Linked DNA regions of Lentimicrobium sp. L6. The protein of the gene in region 2 binds, or shares a complex with, the protein of the main gene of each other region. Links are inferred from orthologs where the notes say so. Each region holds a gene or a part of one and is shown on either strand. Other genes may lie near its edges.

Region 1 (8,675 bases), on a different replicon or contig from region 2:
AAACCCCTTAGCTCCCCCTCCACTGAGCACAAGACCTACTTTTGGCCTCGTTTTACGAGTTGTATCGAGTTTTACAGGTTCTGCAATTAAATTTAATGAAAACAATATTAGCATCAAAAGCAGTATTGTTCTTTTCAAAAAACACAATATAATGATTTGAGAACTAAACAAAAAATTGCTCCATGAACGATATGTCATCACTTTTTTCATTGTTATTATTAAAATCTAAAACCTAAATTTAAATCTAGAACCAGTTTTCCTTTTGGATATGCTTTAGCCACTGAAAAACTTACAGGCCCTAAAGGACTATAGTAACTGTAAGATAATTGCCAACCACTATAAAATTTATTATCTTCAAATGACTTATCAAAATCAAAATTCAGCGATAATAAATTTCCTTTGGCCGTTAAATAATGTTTCTTCCAGAAATTATATCTCAAACTTAATCTAGGGTTAAAAGCAGTATGCCCTCCAAGTTCCATAAAATCATATCCAGGGAAAACAGTGTAATTTACAAAATACGATGGTTGAAAGCCACCAAACTTAGCCTGCTTTGAAATGGGTACTTTCTCAGCCAAAATCTTATAAAAATAAGCATCAGGTATTATAACCCAAGCTTTACGAAGAGTTATGATACCATTAAACTCTACAAATAAAGATGTATAGTCATAATCATAAGTATCATATACTACAAGGCCAGCATCATCTGTATCAATATCAGTATTTTCACCAGCTCCAAATTCCATCTTACCCCTAAAGCGCATGCCTGTATTTGGAAAGTATAACTTATCATATGTATCCACTAAAATGTCAGCAAATAATCCAACACTTACATTATCAGCATTATCAAAATCATAAACTGAGACGTCCTGACTCACAGTATTTTGCCTCAGGTTATAACCTAATTTAAATCGCAGTAAGTTCTTATAGGTCAAAAGTCCAAAACCATTAGTCTGAAAAACACCATTATTAAAACTAACATTTGACTTGCCATTCTTATACCGAAACCCCGGTTGAGAAAAAGCAATTAAATCGACTCCATAACCGGGTTTAAATCCATTATCAACAACATATTCAGCAGCAAACCTTGCCACTGTACCTAATACTAGATCAACAGATAAACGTCCATTTTGCGCGCCGAAATTTCGCGCTGTCAAATTGAGTAACAAAGCTGCTTTAGTAAATTCATTATAATGTGCTCCTACATTTAAATCAAATAAGCTGGCCTCCTCCACTGTAATTTTGATTATTGTTTCTCCATTCCCAGTTCTACTTAACTGATAGTCTACTGTATGAAACAATTTGGTCCCATACAATTCATTAATTCTATCATTGAGCTCAAATACAGAAATCAAATCACCTGAAAATACATCTAATTTACTTTTCAAATAAGAATCGGACACCCTCTTATTTCCAATAAACTTCACATGATCAACATATAACACATCCATAGATGGGAAAGCATCTTGATCCCCTCTAACTTTTTCTCTTTTAAATGAAATAGAATCAAGGAAAGCCCTTATTTGGGGAACCATTTGTCGGGCTTTTCTTTCACCTCTTGCTATTAAAGAATCGGCCCTATTAAAATCCATTGCTGTGAAGGGATCAATTTCAGGTTTGATGAAGAGGTCAATAAGCTCAAGGTTCTTCTCATAATTATCTTCTCCGCTCAGAAAAATAGATTGAGATAATACTTGAACTAAATTAGTAATGTCTTCTTGTGGGTATAAAGGAGTCTGTATATCTACACCTATTAAATAGTCTGCACCAAGTTTTTTAACCTCCTTAGCAGGGAAATTATCTATAATTCCTCCATCAACCAAATAATAAGGACCCCATTTAACTGGAGCGAAAGCTGATGGAACCGACATAGAAGCACGAATAGCTAATGCGATATTTCCGGTATCGAGCTTGATGGCTTGCCCACTCAATAAATCTGTAGCCATACAAAAAAATGGCTTATCTAAATCTGAAAAACTTTCGACATGATATACGGGGTTTGACAAAGTGGTGAGCATTAACATGACATTCTGTCCATAAACCAGACCTGGAGGAATACTCAGCTTACGTCCCTTTAAACCTAGAGAAAAAACATACCGTTCACTGTCCAGCTTCTCATATATACCTAAATCTCTACGACTTACCTTATCATTCAAAACCAAATCCCAATCTTGAGTTAAGGCCATCTTCTCAATTTCAGATATGGAATAACCCATAGAGTATAAACCTCCAACAACAGCCCCCATACTCGTTCCACCAATGAGTTCTACGTCGATCCCCTCCTCTTCTAATACTTTTATCACCCCAATATGTGCAAAGCCCCTAGCTCCGCCACCACTCAAAACCAAACCAATTCGAGGGTTTTCCACATCAGAATTCTGACCATAGACTTGAGAAACCCCAATCAATAGAATTAGAATAAAATATAGATTTTTTTTGACAAACTTATTATGCATAAATTTTTCAATGATATGAATTGATTTTCAAAGTATAAAAATAAAAAAAATCTGCTTCATATATTAATAAAGCAGATTTTATATTTTTAAATAATCTATATCCAATTATCTACCATGACATTGCTTGTACTTCTTCCCACTCCCACAGGGACAAGGTTCGTTTCTACCAATTTGTTTTTCAGCAATAATTGGTTGCGATTTTTGCTTGGTTTGTGTATCACTATGTGACTGAGAAAGCAAGTCATCTCTACCTTCGGTTAAATTCTTTTGACTACTTGGTAACTTAGCCTCCTCTAATTTAGCTTCAGCTTTTGGTAAGTCTCCCTTAACTAGAAAAGTGGTAATTTCTTTATTATTTCTTTGAATCATATCCTTAAATAAATTGAAAGATTCAAATTTATAAATCAATAAAGGATCTTTTTGCTCATAGGTAGCATTCTGGACAGACTGTTTTAAGTCATCCATTTCTCTTAAATGCTCTTTCCAGCTGTTATCGATAATACTTAATGTAATCCCTTTTTCCACTGATAAAGGAATTTCTTTTCCGCCATCATTAAATGATTTCTCCAAATTGGCCACTACATTTATGGTCTTAATTCCGTCAGTAATTGGAATAGCGATATTTTCGTAATGATTCTGCTTTTCATAAACATCCTTTATCACTGGATATACATTTTCTGAAATCCTAATATTCTTTTCCTTATAATTTGAATAAGCTTTATTATAAATCTTCTCTGTGAGCTCTGAAGCATTAACATTCATAAACTCTTCTCTTCCCACAGGGCTTTCCATTGTTAATGATGAAAGCAACTCCATATTAAATGCATCGAAATCTTTATTCTCTATGTACTCACTTACCATTTGCTCTACATAGTCAAACATCATATTGCTCACATCTACTGCTAAACGCTCGCCAAATAAAGCATGATGACGTTTCTTATAAATCACTTCTCTTTGAGAGTTCATTACATCATCGTATTCCAATAATCTTTTACGAATACCAAAGTTATTCTCTTCCACTTTCTTTTGCGCTCTCTCAATACTTTTGGTAATCATACCATGCTGAATCACCTCTCCCTCTTGAAGGCCAAGGCGATCCATTATTTTAGAAATCCTATCAGAACCAAACATCCTCATCAAGTTATCCTCGAGAGAAACATAGAATTGAGAGCTACCGGAATCTCCCTGACGACCAGCACGACCTCTTAACTGTCTGTCGACACGACGAGAATCGTGACGTTCTGTACCTAAAATGGCTAAACCACCAGCTGCAATTACCTTCTTACTCAATTTAATATCGGTACCACGACCAGCCATATTGGTAGCTATAGTTACCGTACCTTCTTGTCCAGCTTCAGCTACAATATCAGCCTCTCGTTGATGCAATTTCGCATTCAAGACATTATGTTTAATTTTTTGACGAGTCAACATTCTACTCAACAACTCTGAAGTTTCAACAGAAGTGGTACCCACCAAAACAGGACGTCCAGCTTTTACTAACTCCTCAATTTCATTGGCAACTGCATTAAATTTCTCACGAGTAGTTTTAAATACTAAATCTTCTCTATCATCTCTAACGATTGGTCTATTAGTAGGTATTACAACCACATCCAATTTATAGATATCCCATAATTCTCCCGCTTCTGTTTCCGCAGTACCAGTCATACCTGCTAACTTGCGATACATTCTAAAGTAATTCTGAAGGGTAATAGTAGCATAGGTTTGAGTGGCTGCTTCTACTTTTACATTTTCCTTTGCCTCAATAGCTTGGTGGAGTCCATCAGAATAACGACGTCCTTCCATAATACGACCCGTTTGCTCGTCAACAATTTTAATCTTATTGTCCATTAACACATATTCCACATCCTTTTCGAAAAGTGCATATGCTTTTAGTAATTGATTAACGGTATGTACTCTTTCAGATTTAATAGAGAAATTTCTTAATATCTCCGATTTTTTCTCTATTTTTTCTTTTTCATCACCAGCATCTTTATCAAGCATAGCTAACTCCGCGGCAATATCTGGTAGGATATAAAACTCAGCCTCCTCATAAGAATCGGTAAGGATATCAATACCCTTATCTGTTAGCTCAATAGAGTTGGTTTTTTCTTCAATCACAAAATACAATTCATCATCGATGATATGCATATGCTTAGCTTGTTCAGCAAGATAGAAATTCTCAGTCTTTTGCATGAGTGTTCTCTTACCTTCTTCACTTAAATATTTGATAATTGCTTTATTCTTTGGCAATCCTCTAAAAGCACGAAACAATAACTCTCCACCTTTTTTCTCTTGTTCTGAGTTAGGATTAGAGCCTAATATCTTTTTGGCTTCTGCTAATAAGCTGGTTACTAATTTCCTTTGGGCCTGATACAAGCGCTCCACATTAGGCTTCAGGTTATCATACTCCTGATGGTCACCTCTTGGAGTTGGACCAGAAATAATCAATGGTGTACGAGCATCATCAATCAATACTGAATCGACCTCATCCACAATCGCATAGTTTGGTTCTCGCTGTACTAATTCATCTGGATTTGAAGTCATATTATCTCTCAGATAATCAAAACCAAATTCATTATTAGTTCCATAAGTAATATCTGCATTATAAGCTTGTCTTCTTTCTTCAGAATTAGGCTGGTGTTTATCAATACAATCAATTGTTAAACCATGAAACTCGTATAACATCCCCATCCACTCTGCATCTCGTTTTGCTAAGTAATCGTTCACTGTAACAACATGAACTCCTTTACCTGAAAGCGCATTAAGGAACACAGGCAATGTTGCTACTAAAGTCTTACCCTCCCCAGTTGCCATCTCAGCAACCTTGCCTTGATGTAAAACGGTACCACCAATAAGCTGAACATCATAATGAACCATTTCCCATTTGATCATGCTACCACCGGCAATCCATTCATTATTATAAAAGGCTTTATCGCCTTTAATATTCACATTCTCCATTCGAGCAGCAAGGTCCCTATCATGCTCACTGGCAGTAACTTCCAGTTTTTCATTATCCATGAACAATTTGGCTGTTGCTTTTACTACAGCAAAAACCTCAGGAAGAATATTATCAAGCACAGTTTGAGTAGTTTCATAAATACTGTCCTTCAGCTTATCCATTTGTTCATAAAGCTTTTCCTTTTCATGGATATCTATATCAACTTGGTCATTTATCTGCTGTAAGATAGCAGCCATCTGATCCTCATCAGCCTTTGTAGCATCAGCTATTTGTTTTTTGAATCCTAATGTTTTAGCACGAAGCTCATCAGCACTTAGTTTTGAAATTTGCTCATAAGCCTTAATAGCCTTATCAGAATAAGGTTTTATGTCTTTTATATCACGATCGGATTTACTTCCGAGAATTTTCTTAAAAATACCTAGCATATTACTCTTTTTTTTGCTGTAAATATGATATTGTTAATCAATTATCATACTCTATTTTAAAATATGACTAATTGACACCCAATTCAAGTTTGCAAAAGTAAAAAAAAACACCGTTTAATAATACCAATCTAAAAATCAATAAATTCTTAACCTTTGCAATCAATTATTATTTTTGCATGAAATAAAAAAAACACCAACGGCATGAAAAAAATTAGCTTCATTATTATAGGTCTTTTGGCTTATAGTTTAAGTTTCGGACAGGAATTGAATCATGAGGACCTAAAGAAAATGGCTTTAGAACTGAATAATAATCCTGCAAAAACAGCCTTAACCAACGCCATTAGCAATAATAGCATTAAAAAATTAGCCCTTGACCAAGAGAATAAAGGCAAAGTAAATTTCTTTATCAATAATAAAGTGGAAACAAAAGGCATCACCAATCAGAAAAGCAGCGGAAGGTGTTGGATGTTCACAGGATTAAATGTTCTTAGAGCAAAAGTGATTACTAAATATGAATTGGAATCTTTCACTTTTTCTCATACTTATTTGTTTTTCTACGATCAATTAGAAAAAGCCAACCTGTTTTATAATGGAATGATTGAAACAGCATTTCTTCCTCTTACAGATAGAGAAGTGGAATGGCTACTAAAAAATCCTATTGGTGATGGTGGACAATGGACAGGAGTTGTGGATTTAGTAAGTAAATATGGCTTAGTGCCAACAAGTGCAATGCCTGAGACTTATCAGAGTGAAAACACAGCCATGATGAGCAAACTTATTAGAAGAAAGCTAAGAGAGGATGGTTTAAAACTAAGAGAGCTGGGAAAAACTAAAATGTCTCGTGAAATGCTAATGGAGATGAAGAACGAGAAATTAGCAGAGATTTATCAAATTCTTGCATTTAGCCTCGGTGAACCTCCTCTTGACTTCCAGTGGCAGTACAAAGGAAAAGATGGGAAAATTAGCGAAGCTAAAACTTTCACTCCAATGGAATTCTTTGAAGAAGTCATTGATATCAATTTCGATGATTATGTGATGTTGATGAATGACCCAGGCAAAGAAATGAATCAACTTTATGAAATCAGGTATGATAGACATATGCAAGAAGGTGGAAACTGGAAATATATCAATTTAGAAGCCGACCAGATTAAAAAGTTTGCCATTGCATCTATTAAAGATAATGAAGGAATGTATTTTAGTTGTGATGTTGGAAAACAATTAGAAGCTGAAAAAGGATATCTTGATATAAATACTTACGATTATGCTAATCTTTTTGGTGTAGATTTCAATATGGATAAAAAACAGAGAATTCAAACTTTTGAAAGTGGAAGCTCACATGGAATGGCTTTGATGGGCGTAAATATTCTAGAAGATGGCAGCTCAGACAAGTGGTTATTAGAGAACAGCTGGGGTAAAAAAGGTCATGATGGACACCTTATTATGACCGATGAATGGTTCGATGAGTTTATGTTTAGATTAGTTATTCACAAAAAATACATCGACCCGAAAGTACTGAAGATACTAGAGACAGAAGCCGAGCTACTCCCACCATGGGACCCCATGTTTATGATGGACAAATAGTTATACAAAACAAATGATTCATGAACTATTTTTCAAAGGGAAATAATATGGTCTAAGTTAAGTAATCATTAACACAGTGTTCAAAAAAGTGTTCAAAAGTCGTCGTTAAAATCATTTTTTAACGGCGATTTTTTTTGGATTTTATGGCCAACGGATGAAAAACGATTTTCATCCTGTAATAATATAATCCAAGTATTTCTAGCCGATTTTATCAACATTTTCGTCAACACTTTGTTAACAAAGGATTTTTAGATAAGATACTCAGGAATGTTCTAATTTTTAAAAAAAGAAACCTCCACCGCAACAGACTCCATAACATCTAATTACCAATCTATTAAGAAGCTACAACCCCAATATCATACAATATCATATAATATCAACAAATAGGCTAAGCGCCTTATTTTAGTTATTTAAATCAACAAAGTCAACAAAAAATAAAAATATTTTTCGACTTGTTTGAGTTGATATTTGTGTCAGCCAAAAAGAAATGAAAAATTGTGTTGTTAGGGAGTAGATTTTGTAAAAATATTCCTTTTTGTTGTGCATACAAAACATTTCTAAGATATTTAAGAAACTAATTAATTACACTTTCCTATTTGTTGTGGAATAGGATATAATTTACCATTTAATGGAGAGAAATCAGAATACAATATGGGATAGATGTTTGGAATTCGTTAGGGATAACGTAAGTATCCAAGCCTATAAAACTTGGTTTGAGCCCATCAAACCTATTCAACTCCAAAACGACGTATTGACTATTGAAGTACCTAGCCAATTCTTTTATGAATGGTTAGAGGAGCACTATATTAAATTACTTAAGATGGTGGTTAAAAAGGAACTCGGACCCAATGGTAGCCTAGAATATAGTATTGTAATGGACAATACTACTAGTGATAAGAATGAGGCTCCTTACACTATTAAACTCCCTACTTCGAATGCAAGAGCTACCAGAAACCCATCGGTAACTCCACCTTATGATATGCAAAAAGATAATAATAAAGACATTCCTAATCCTTTTATCATTCCTGGAATTAAAAAGGTGAAAGTGAATTCAAATTTGGTAGAAAGCAATTCTTTTGAAAACTATGTAGAAGGTGACTGTAACAGATTGGCTCGTTCTGCTGGTTATGCAGTTGCTGAAAACCCTGGTAAAACATCTTTTAATCCTTTATTTTTATACAGCCCAACTGGACTAGGAAAAACACACCTTTCTCAGGCCATTGGAATTCAGGTGAAAAATAATTTCCCAGAAAA
Region 2 (7,670 bases):
ACTCACTAAGAAAGAAGTTCAAATTAATATCTCAGAGATTAAACGCCCTGAATTAGAGGCAAGTTTAGTGGCTAAGAATGTAGCAAGTCAGATTGAAGGAAGAATTTCTTTCCGTCGTGCGATTAAAACTTCTATTGCATCTACTATGAGAGCTGGTGCCGAAGGCATCAAAATTCTTATTAGTGGTCGTGTAGGTGGTGCCGAAATGGCCCGTTCCGAAATGTATAAAGATGGTCGTATTCCATTGCACACTTTAAGAGCAGACATCGATTATTCACTAGCAGAAGCTCACACTACTTATGGCCGTATTGGTATTAAAGTGTGGATATGTAAAGGTGAGATCTATGGTAAACCAGAATTGGTTCCAACAGGTGCTCCTGAAAAAGGTGGAAAACAACGTCCCCATCAACAAAGAAGAAGAAAATAAATAGGAATAAGTAAATAAGTTTTAGATATGTTACAGCCTAGAAAAACAAAGTTCAGAAAGATGCAAAAAGGTAGAATGAAGGGCAACGCTCAGCGTGGTCACGAATTAGCTTTTGGCTCTTTTGGAATTAAATCTCTGGAAGAAACCTGGATGACAGGTAGACAAATCGAAGCAGCTCGTCAGGCTATTACTCGTAAGATGAAGCGACAAGGGCAACTTTGGATTAGAGTCTTTCCAGATAAACCAGTAACTAAAAAACCAGCTGAAGTAAGAATGGGAAAAGGTAAAGGTGCCCCTGAATTATTTGTAGCTCGTGTTTCACCAGGTAGAATAATTTTTGAATCTGCAGGTGTGGATTTCGCCACTGCTAAAGAGTCTATGAGACTTGGTGCGCAAAAATTGCCTGTTCTTACAAAATTTGTAGTTCGAAGAGATTACGTAGAAGATTAAAAAATTACGAAGATGAAAAATTCAGAAATAAAAGAATTATCTACCAAAGATATACAGGAAAAACTAGAAGATCAAAAAATGATCCTCGATAAAGCCCGTTTAAATCATGCCGTTTCTCCATTGGAAAACCCCAATGTGTTAAAAGAGTATAGAAAAACTATTGCAAGGTTAATGACTGAATTAAACAACAGACAACCAGCAGATAAATAATTTTTGAAATGGAAAGAAATTTAAGAAAAGAGAGAGTTGGGCTCGTTGTTAGCAATAAAATGGACCGTTCCATTGTGGTGGAGATTGAAACGAAAAAAAAGCACCCCATTTATGGTAAGTTCGTAAAGCAGACCAACAAGCTCATGGCTCATGACGATGCTAATGATTGTAACATTGGTGACACTGTTAAAATCATGGAAACTCGTCCTTTGAGCAAGAATAAGCGTTGGAGACTAGTAGAAATCATTGAAAGAGCTAAATAATTATGTTACAACAAGAAAGTAGAAGTGGTGTTGCGGACAACAGTGGTGCTAAAGAGGTACTTGTTATTAAGGTCTTAGGTGGTACTGGTCGTCGCTATGCATCATTAGGTGATAAAGTAGTAGTTACCGTAAAATCAGCTGTTCCAAGTAGTGGTATGAAAAAAGGTACCGTTGTTACAGCCGTTGTAGTTCGTACTAAAAAAGAAGTGAGAAGACCTGATGGTTCTTATATTCGCTTTGATGATAATGCGGTTGTTTTATTAAACGCTGCTGGAGAGATGTCAGGAACGCGTATTTTTGGTCCTGTTGCTCGCGAATTACGTGAAAAAGATTTTATGAAAATTGTTTCTCTTGCACCTGAGGTGTTATAAAAAGAATAAACTATGAGTGTAAAATTAAATATTAAAAAGGGAGATACTGTTAAGGTAATCAGTGGCGAGTCTAAAGGAAAACAAGGACGAGTTTTAAGAATTGATGCTGCAACAGGAAGAGCCGTTGTTGAAGGTGCTAATCTTATAAAGAAGCACTCTAAACCAAATGCTCAAAATCCCCAGGGTGGAATAGTTGAGCAAGAAGCTCCTATTCATATGTCCAATCTTATGATTGTGGACGCTAAAGGAAATACCACCCGAATCGGTAAGAAAATAGATGAAAAAACTGGAAAATCAGTAAGATTTTCAAAAAAATCAGGGGAGGTGATTAAATAATGTACACACCAAGATTACAGGAAAAATATTCCAAAGAAGTTGCACCTGCTTTAATGAAGGAGTTTGGCTATACAAGCAGTATGCAAATACCCAAGATTACGAAAATTTCGTTGAATCAAGGATTAGGTGAAGCTATTACCGATAAGAAAAGAATCGATACTGGTCTAGAAGAAATGACAATGATTGCTGGTCAAAGAGCAGTCTCTACTAAGTCTAAAAGAGATATCTCTAACTTTAAGGTTAGAAAAGGTATGCCAATTGGAGTTAGAGTTACTTTAAGAAGACAAAACATGTATGAATTTTTTGATCGTTTGGTATCAGTTTCTATTCCTCGTGTACGTGACTTCCGTGGTATCAATGAAAAAGGTTTTGATGGACGTGGCAACTTTACTTTCGGAGTTCCAGAACAAATCATTTTCCCTGAAATTGATATCGATAAAGTAACAAAAATCAATGGTATGAATATTACTATTGTTACCTCAGCTAAAACTGATAAAGAGTGCTACGCTCTATTAAAAGAATTTGGCTTCCCATTCAAAAACAATAAAAAGAGTTAATTATGGCTAAAGAATCAATGAAAGCGAGAGAAGTCAAAAGACAAAAACTCGTTGATAAATATGCTAATAAAAGAGCTGAATTGAAAGCTGCTGGTGATAATGTTGGACTACAAAAGTTACCTAGAAATTCAAATCCAATTCGCCTTCATAATCGCTGTAAATTGACTGGTAGACCTAAAGGTTATATGCGTCAGTTTGGAGTATCACGTATTAATTTCCGTGAAATGGCAAATAATGGGTTGATTCCTGGTGTTAAGAAAGCCAGTTGGTAATTTTTAATTTATAAAAACGGATAATAATGAATACAGATCCAATTGCAGATTACTTAACAAGATTAAGAAACGCCATAAGTGCTAATCATAGAATCGTTGATGTTCCTCATTCTAAATTGAAACTGAACATTACAAAGATTTTGTTTGAAAAGGGATATATTCTTCAATACAAAGTTGAAAATGAAGGTACTATCGATAGCAATATTAAAATCGCTTTAAAATATCACCCACAAACAAAAATGAGTGCTATTAAAGAGTTGAAGCGTGTGAGTAAGCCAGGTTTGCGTGTTTATAAAGGCGCTGACGATTTACCACGTGTTATTAATGGTCTTGGAGTGGCTATCATCTCTACATCTAAAGGTGTAATTACTGATAAAGAAGCTCGCAGAGAGAACATTGGTGGTGAAATATTATGTTACGTAAGTTAATTAGAGGAGAATAATAATGTCAAGAATCGGAAAATTACCCATTCCTGTTACCTCAGGAGTTACTGTTGAAGTTTCAAAAGAAAACTTGGTCACAGTAAAGGGAAAATTAGGCGAATTGCAACAACAAGTAGATCCTGCTATTACTCTTAAAATAGAGGATGGAATAGTTACTTTAGATCGTGCTACAGAATCAAAAGACCATCGCTCAAAGCATGGATTATATAGATCTTTGATTTCAAACATGATTCAAGGTGTTTCAGAAGGATTCAAAACGGTACAAGAATTAGTTGGTGTAGGTTATAAAGTAGATGTTCAAGGTCAAGTTTTAGACTTTGCTTTGGGTTTCTCTCACCATGTGTATTTTGTGCTTCCTGAAGAAGTAAAGGCAGAAGCTGTTACTGAAAGAGGTAAGAATCCTACCTTAACTATGACTTCACACGATAAGCAATTATTAGGTCAAGTTGCAGCTAAAGTAAGATCATTACGTAAGCCTGAGCCATATAAAGGAAAGGGAATCAAATTCCAAGGTGAAGAGCTTAGAAAGAAAGTTGGTAAATCAGCCGCTAAGTAATAATTAATTATACTTGCCTGGTGATAAAGCCAGGGAATTAATGTCTTTAGAAAATGAAAGTAAAGAACAGAAAAGAGTATCGTAGACTCAAAATAAAGAGACGTATCAGAAAGACCGTTGAAGGTAGTGCTGTTCGTCCAAGAATGACTGTTTTTAGAAGTAATAAACAGATTTATGTTCAGCTTGTGGATGATGCTGCAGGACATACTGTACTTGCTGCTTCTTCAACAGAGGAGAATATTGTCGGACAAAAAGTAACAAAAATTGAACAGGCTGCATTAGTAGGTAAACTCGTTGCCGAAAAAGCAAAAGAAGCTGGTATCACCGAAGTTGTTTTTGATCGTAACGGATATTTGTATCATGGTCGTATTAAATCATTAGCTGAAGCTGCTAGAACTAGCGGCCTAAAATTATAATCAATTATGGCAAATAAGAATTTAAAAAGAGTAAAATCCAGCGAAATTGAATTCAAAGATAGACTGGTTAGTATTCAAAGAGTAACAAAAGTTACAAAAGGTGGTAGAACCTTTAGCTTTTCAGCTATTGTTGTAGTTGGAAACGAGAATGGTGTCGTAGGTTATGGTTTAGGTAAAGCAAACGAAGTATCTGCAGCAATTGCTAAAGGTGTTGATGATGCTAAGAAACATTTAATAAAAATTCCTGTTCTTAAAGGAACATTACCTCACGAACAAACTGGCCGCTATAGCGGTGCACGAGTATTTATGAAGCCTGCTGCTCCTGGTACTGGAGTAATTGCTGGTGGAGCGATGCGTGCTGTTTTTGAGAGTGTGGGAGTTAAGGATGTATTAGCAAAATCTAAAGGTTCATCAAATCCACACTCAGTGGTAAAGGCGACTATAGATGCTTTGACTAACCTCAGAGATCCAAAAACAATAGCACAGCTTAGAAATGTTGATTTAGACACAGTATTTAACGGATAAAATCAGGCATAATGGAAAGAAAAGTAAGAATCAAGCAGGTAAGAAGTAGAATTGGTCATCCAAAAGATCAAAAAGCAACCCTTGACGCTCTTGGCCTGACTAAAATGAATCAGGTTAAAGAACTAACGTTGAATGGTCCTTTAGAGGGTATGGTCAACAAAGTGAAACATTTATTACTAATCGAAGAAATTTAAATTATATAATCATGGATTTAAGTAATTTAAAACCGGCAGAGGGAGCAACTCACTCAGATAAAAGAATTGGTCGTGGACAAGGATCTGGCAAAGGTGGAACATCTACTAGAGGTCATAAAGGTGCAAAGTCACGTTCTGGTTACAAACGTAAAAGAGGATTTGAAGGTGGTCAAATGCCATTATTCAGACGCGTTCCTAAATTTGGTTTCAAAAATATAAATAGAGTAGAGTATCGCGGTATTAACGTGGACGCTATTCAGAAAATTGCTGAAGAATTAGAACTTCAAGCAATAACAATAGACGTTTTAATTGAGAATGGTTTGGTTAACAAGAAAGATAGAGTTAAAGTATTGGGAAGAGGTGAGTTGACAGCTAAAGTGGACATAACAGCCCATGCCTTTTCTGCGTCTGCAACTAAATTAATCGAAGCACAAGGTGGTACAGCAACTACCATTTAAAACCAATTTTCATGAAAAAACTAATCGAAACTATTAGAAATATCTTTAAAATAGAGGATCTTCGCAAGAGGATTCTCTATACCTTAGGTGTTATTCTGATATATAGACTGGGATCTTATGTGGTTCTGCCAGGTGTAGATCCTACTCAGTTAGCAGCATTAAAAAATCAAACTGATTCAGGATTATTAGGCTTATTGAATATGTTCTCTGGTGGAGCATTTTCTAATGCATCTATTTTTGCATTGGGTATCATGCCTTATATTTCTGCTTCTATTGTGATTCAGCTGTTAGGAATGGCTATTCCCTATTTTCAGAAACTACAGAAAGAAGGAGAAAGTGGAAGAAATAAAATCAATCAAATTACACGTTGGTTAACTGTTGCAATTACTGCATTTCAGGCTCCAGCGTATATTACTAATTTGATTTCTCAACTTCCTGCACAAGCAATTTCACCTTTTGACCCTAATATTACATCTCCTACTACATTTTTTTGGATATCTAGCATCCTAATATTAGTTGCTGGAACTTTATTTGTAATGTGGTTAGGTGAAAGAATTACAGAAAAAGGAATTGGAAACGGTATCTCTCTTATCATTATGATAGGTATTATTGCGAACTTACCTTTCGCTTTATTCAGTGAGTTTGCTTCTCGTATGGAGCAGTCTGGAGGAGGATTGGTGGTGTTTATTATTGAAATTGCAGTATTAGTATTTGTTGTGCTGTTAACTATTCTTCTTGTACAAGGTACACGCCGTATTCCAGTGCAGTATGCTAAAAGAATTGTTGGTAATAAACAGTATGGTGGTGTTCGCCAGTATATTCCTTTAAAGGTTAATGCTGCAGGTGTTATGCCTATCATCTTTGCTCAGGCAATTATGTTCTTACCCATTACTTTTGCTGGTTTTTCTGAATCAGAAGGAATGAGTGCTTTTGCAGCAACTTTTTCCAATATCAATGGGTTTTGGTATAACTTAGTATTCTTTATCGTTATTATTATCTTCACCTATTTCTATACAGCGGTTACAATTAACCCTAATCAAATGGCTGATGATATGAAGAAAAATGGTGGTTTTATTCCCGGTGTTAAGCCTGGTAAGAAAACTGCTGAATTCTTGGATGATGTAATGTCTAAAATAACTTTACCTGGATCTATATTCCTAGGTTTAGTTGCTATTATGCCTGCATTTGTTAGTGTTGTTGGAGTTAGTAGTCAGTTTGCTCAATTTTATGGTGGTACATCTTTACTTATTATGGTAGGTGTAGTATTAGATACATTACAGCAAATTGAAAGTCATCTTTTGATGCGTCATTATGATGGGCTTACTAAATCTGGTAGAATTAAAGGAAGAGGCGGAGCTGCTTCTGGAATGTAAGAATGGCAAAAGATAAAGTTACTATTAAAACTGAAGAAGAGATTGATCTTCTTAGAAAAAGTTCTTTACTTGTTGGTAGAACTCTGGCAGAAATCGCCAAAGTCATTGAGCCTGGCGTGAGTACCGCAAAATTAGATCGATTAGCTGAAGAGTTTATTAGAGATAATGGTGCTGTTCCTGGGTTTAAAGGTTATGGCGGTTTTCCAGCTACCTTATGCATGAGCATCAACGAAGAAGTTGTTCATGGAATACCTGGAGATCGTATCATTAATGATGGAGATGTTGTTTCGGTGGATTGTGGAACATTAATGAATGGTTTTTATGGAGACTCTGCCTATACCTTTGCAGTTGGAAATGTAAAGGAAGAAGTACTCAGATTGCTAGAAGTAACAAAAGAATCCTTATATAAAGGAATCGAACAAGCTGTTACTGGAAAACGTGTTGGAGATATTGGATTTGCCATTCAAAATCATGTTGAGCAGTTTGGATATGGAGTGGTTCGAGATTTAGTTGGGCATGGATTGGGAAGAAATTTGCATGAGAAGCCGGAAATACCTAATTTTGGCCGCCGTGGTTCAGGTCCTAAACTTCAGGAGCGTATGGTAATAGCAATTGAGCCCATGATAACACTGGGAACCTTTGATATTGCACAGGATCCGGATGGTTGGACTATTCGAACTTTGGATAATTTACCCGCTGCTCACTTTGAGCATGATGTAGTTATTCGAAGAGGAAAAGCAGAGATTCTGTCAAGTTTTGAGTTTATTGAAGAAGTTTTAAGAAAAAAAGAGTAAGATTATTATGGCAAAACAAATGTCA

What was found.
Region 1: the proteins of secY (region 2) and secA are in contact, whole or in part, in a crystal structure (PDB 3DIN), measured with the Thermotoga maritima proteins. The link is inferred for Lentimicrobium sp. L6 from one-to-one orthologs. Residues at the interface, in WP_004081795.1 of Thermotoga maritima: Glu108, Gly109, Glu110, Glu111, Ala236, Glu237, Arg238, Arg239, Ile240, Thr241, Ile242, Gln243, Tyr244, Ala245, Arg246, Arg247, Val248, Thr249, Gly250, Arg251, Arg252, Val253, Tyr254, Gly256, Ala257, Ser258, Thr259, Tyr260, Leu261, Pro262; in WP_004082002.1 of Thermotoga maritima: Glu261, Ala262, Arg263, Lys300, Ala301, Arg302, Thr303, Ile304, Ile305, Leu323, Tyr324, Asp325, Pro326, Val329, Ser330, Tyr333, Ile336, Lys340, Phe345, Val349, Glu363, Phe364, Tyr374, Ser375, Gly376, Gly377, Glu393, Ile395, Thr482, Ser483.

The regions. Positions count from the first base shown.
Region 1 is NZ_JABKCA010000017.1:17,780-26,454, forward strand. The notes cover bases 2,362-6,200. They hold secA (preprotein translocase subunit SecA), read right to left. Parts: upstream 5,841-6,200; coding sequence 2,562-5,840; downstream 2,362-2,561. Other genes in these bases: HNS38_RS06035 (patatin-like phospholipase family protein), read right to left, coding at 2,362-2,456; HNS38_RS06045 (C1 family peptidase), read left to right, coding at 6,042-6,200. In the rest of the region: HNS38_RS06030 (patatin-like phospholipase family protein), read right to left, coding at 1-138; more of HNS38_RS06035, read right to left, coding at 219-2,361; more of HNS38_RS06045, read left to right, coding at 6,201-7,421; chromosomal replication initiator protein DnaA, read left to right, coding at 8,050-8,675. UniProt on the Escherichia coli protein: Required for protein export, interacts with the SecYEG preprotein conducting channel.
Region 2 is NZ_JABKCA010000065.1:7,030-14,699, forward strand. The notes cover bases 4,837-7,670. They hold secY (preprotein translocase subunit SecY), read left to right. Parts: upstream 4,837-5,489; coding sequence 5,490-6,851; downstream 6,852-7,670. Other genes in these bases: rpmD (50S ribosomal protein L30), read left to right, coding at 4,838-5,020; rplO (50S ribosomal protein L15), read left to right, coding at 5,032-5,478; map (type I methionyl aminopeptidase), read left to right, coding at 6,854-7,645; infA (translation initiation factor IF-1), read left to right, coding at 7,653-7,670. In the rest of the region: rpsC (30S ribosomal protein S3), read left to right, coding at 1-427; rplP (50S ribosomal protein L16), read left to right, coding at 455-877; rpmC (50S ribosomal protein L29), read left to right, coding at 890-1,087; rpsQ (30S ribosomal protein S17), read left to right, coding at 1,096-1,350; rplN (50S ribosomal protein L14), read left to right, coding at 1,353-1,721; rplX (50S ribosomal protein L24), read left to right, coding at 1,734-2,057; rplE (50S ribosomal protein L5), read left to right, coding at 2,054-2,614; rpsN (30S ribosomal protein S14), read left to right, coding at 2,617-2,886; rpsH (30S ribosomal protein S8), read left to right, coding at 2,913-3,314; rplF (50S ribosomal protein L6), read left to right, coding at 3,331-3,885; rplR (50S ribosomal protein L18), read left to right, coding at 3,939-4,301; rpsE (30S ribosomal protein S5), read left to right, coding at 4,308-4,826. UniProt on the Escherichia coli protein: The central subunit of the protein translocation channel SecYEG. Consists of two halves formed by TMs 1-5 and 6-10.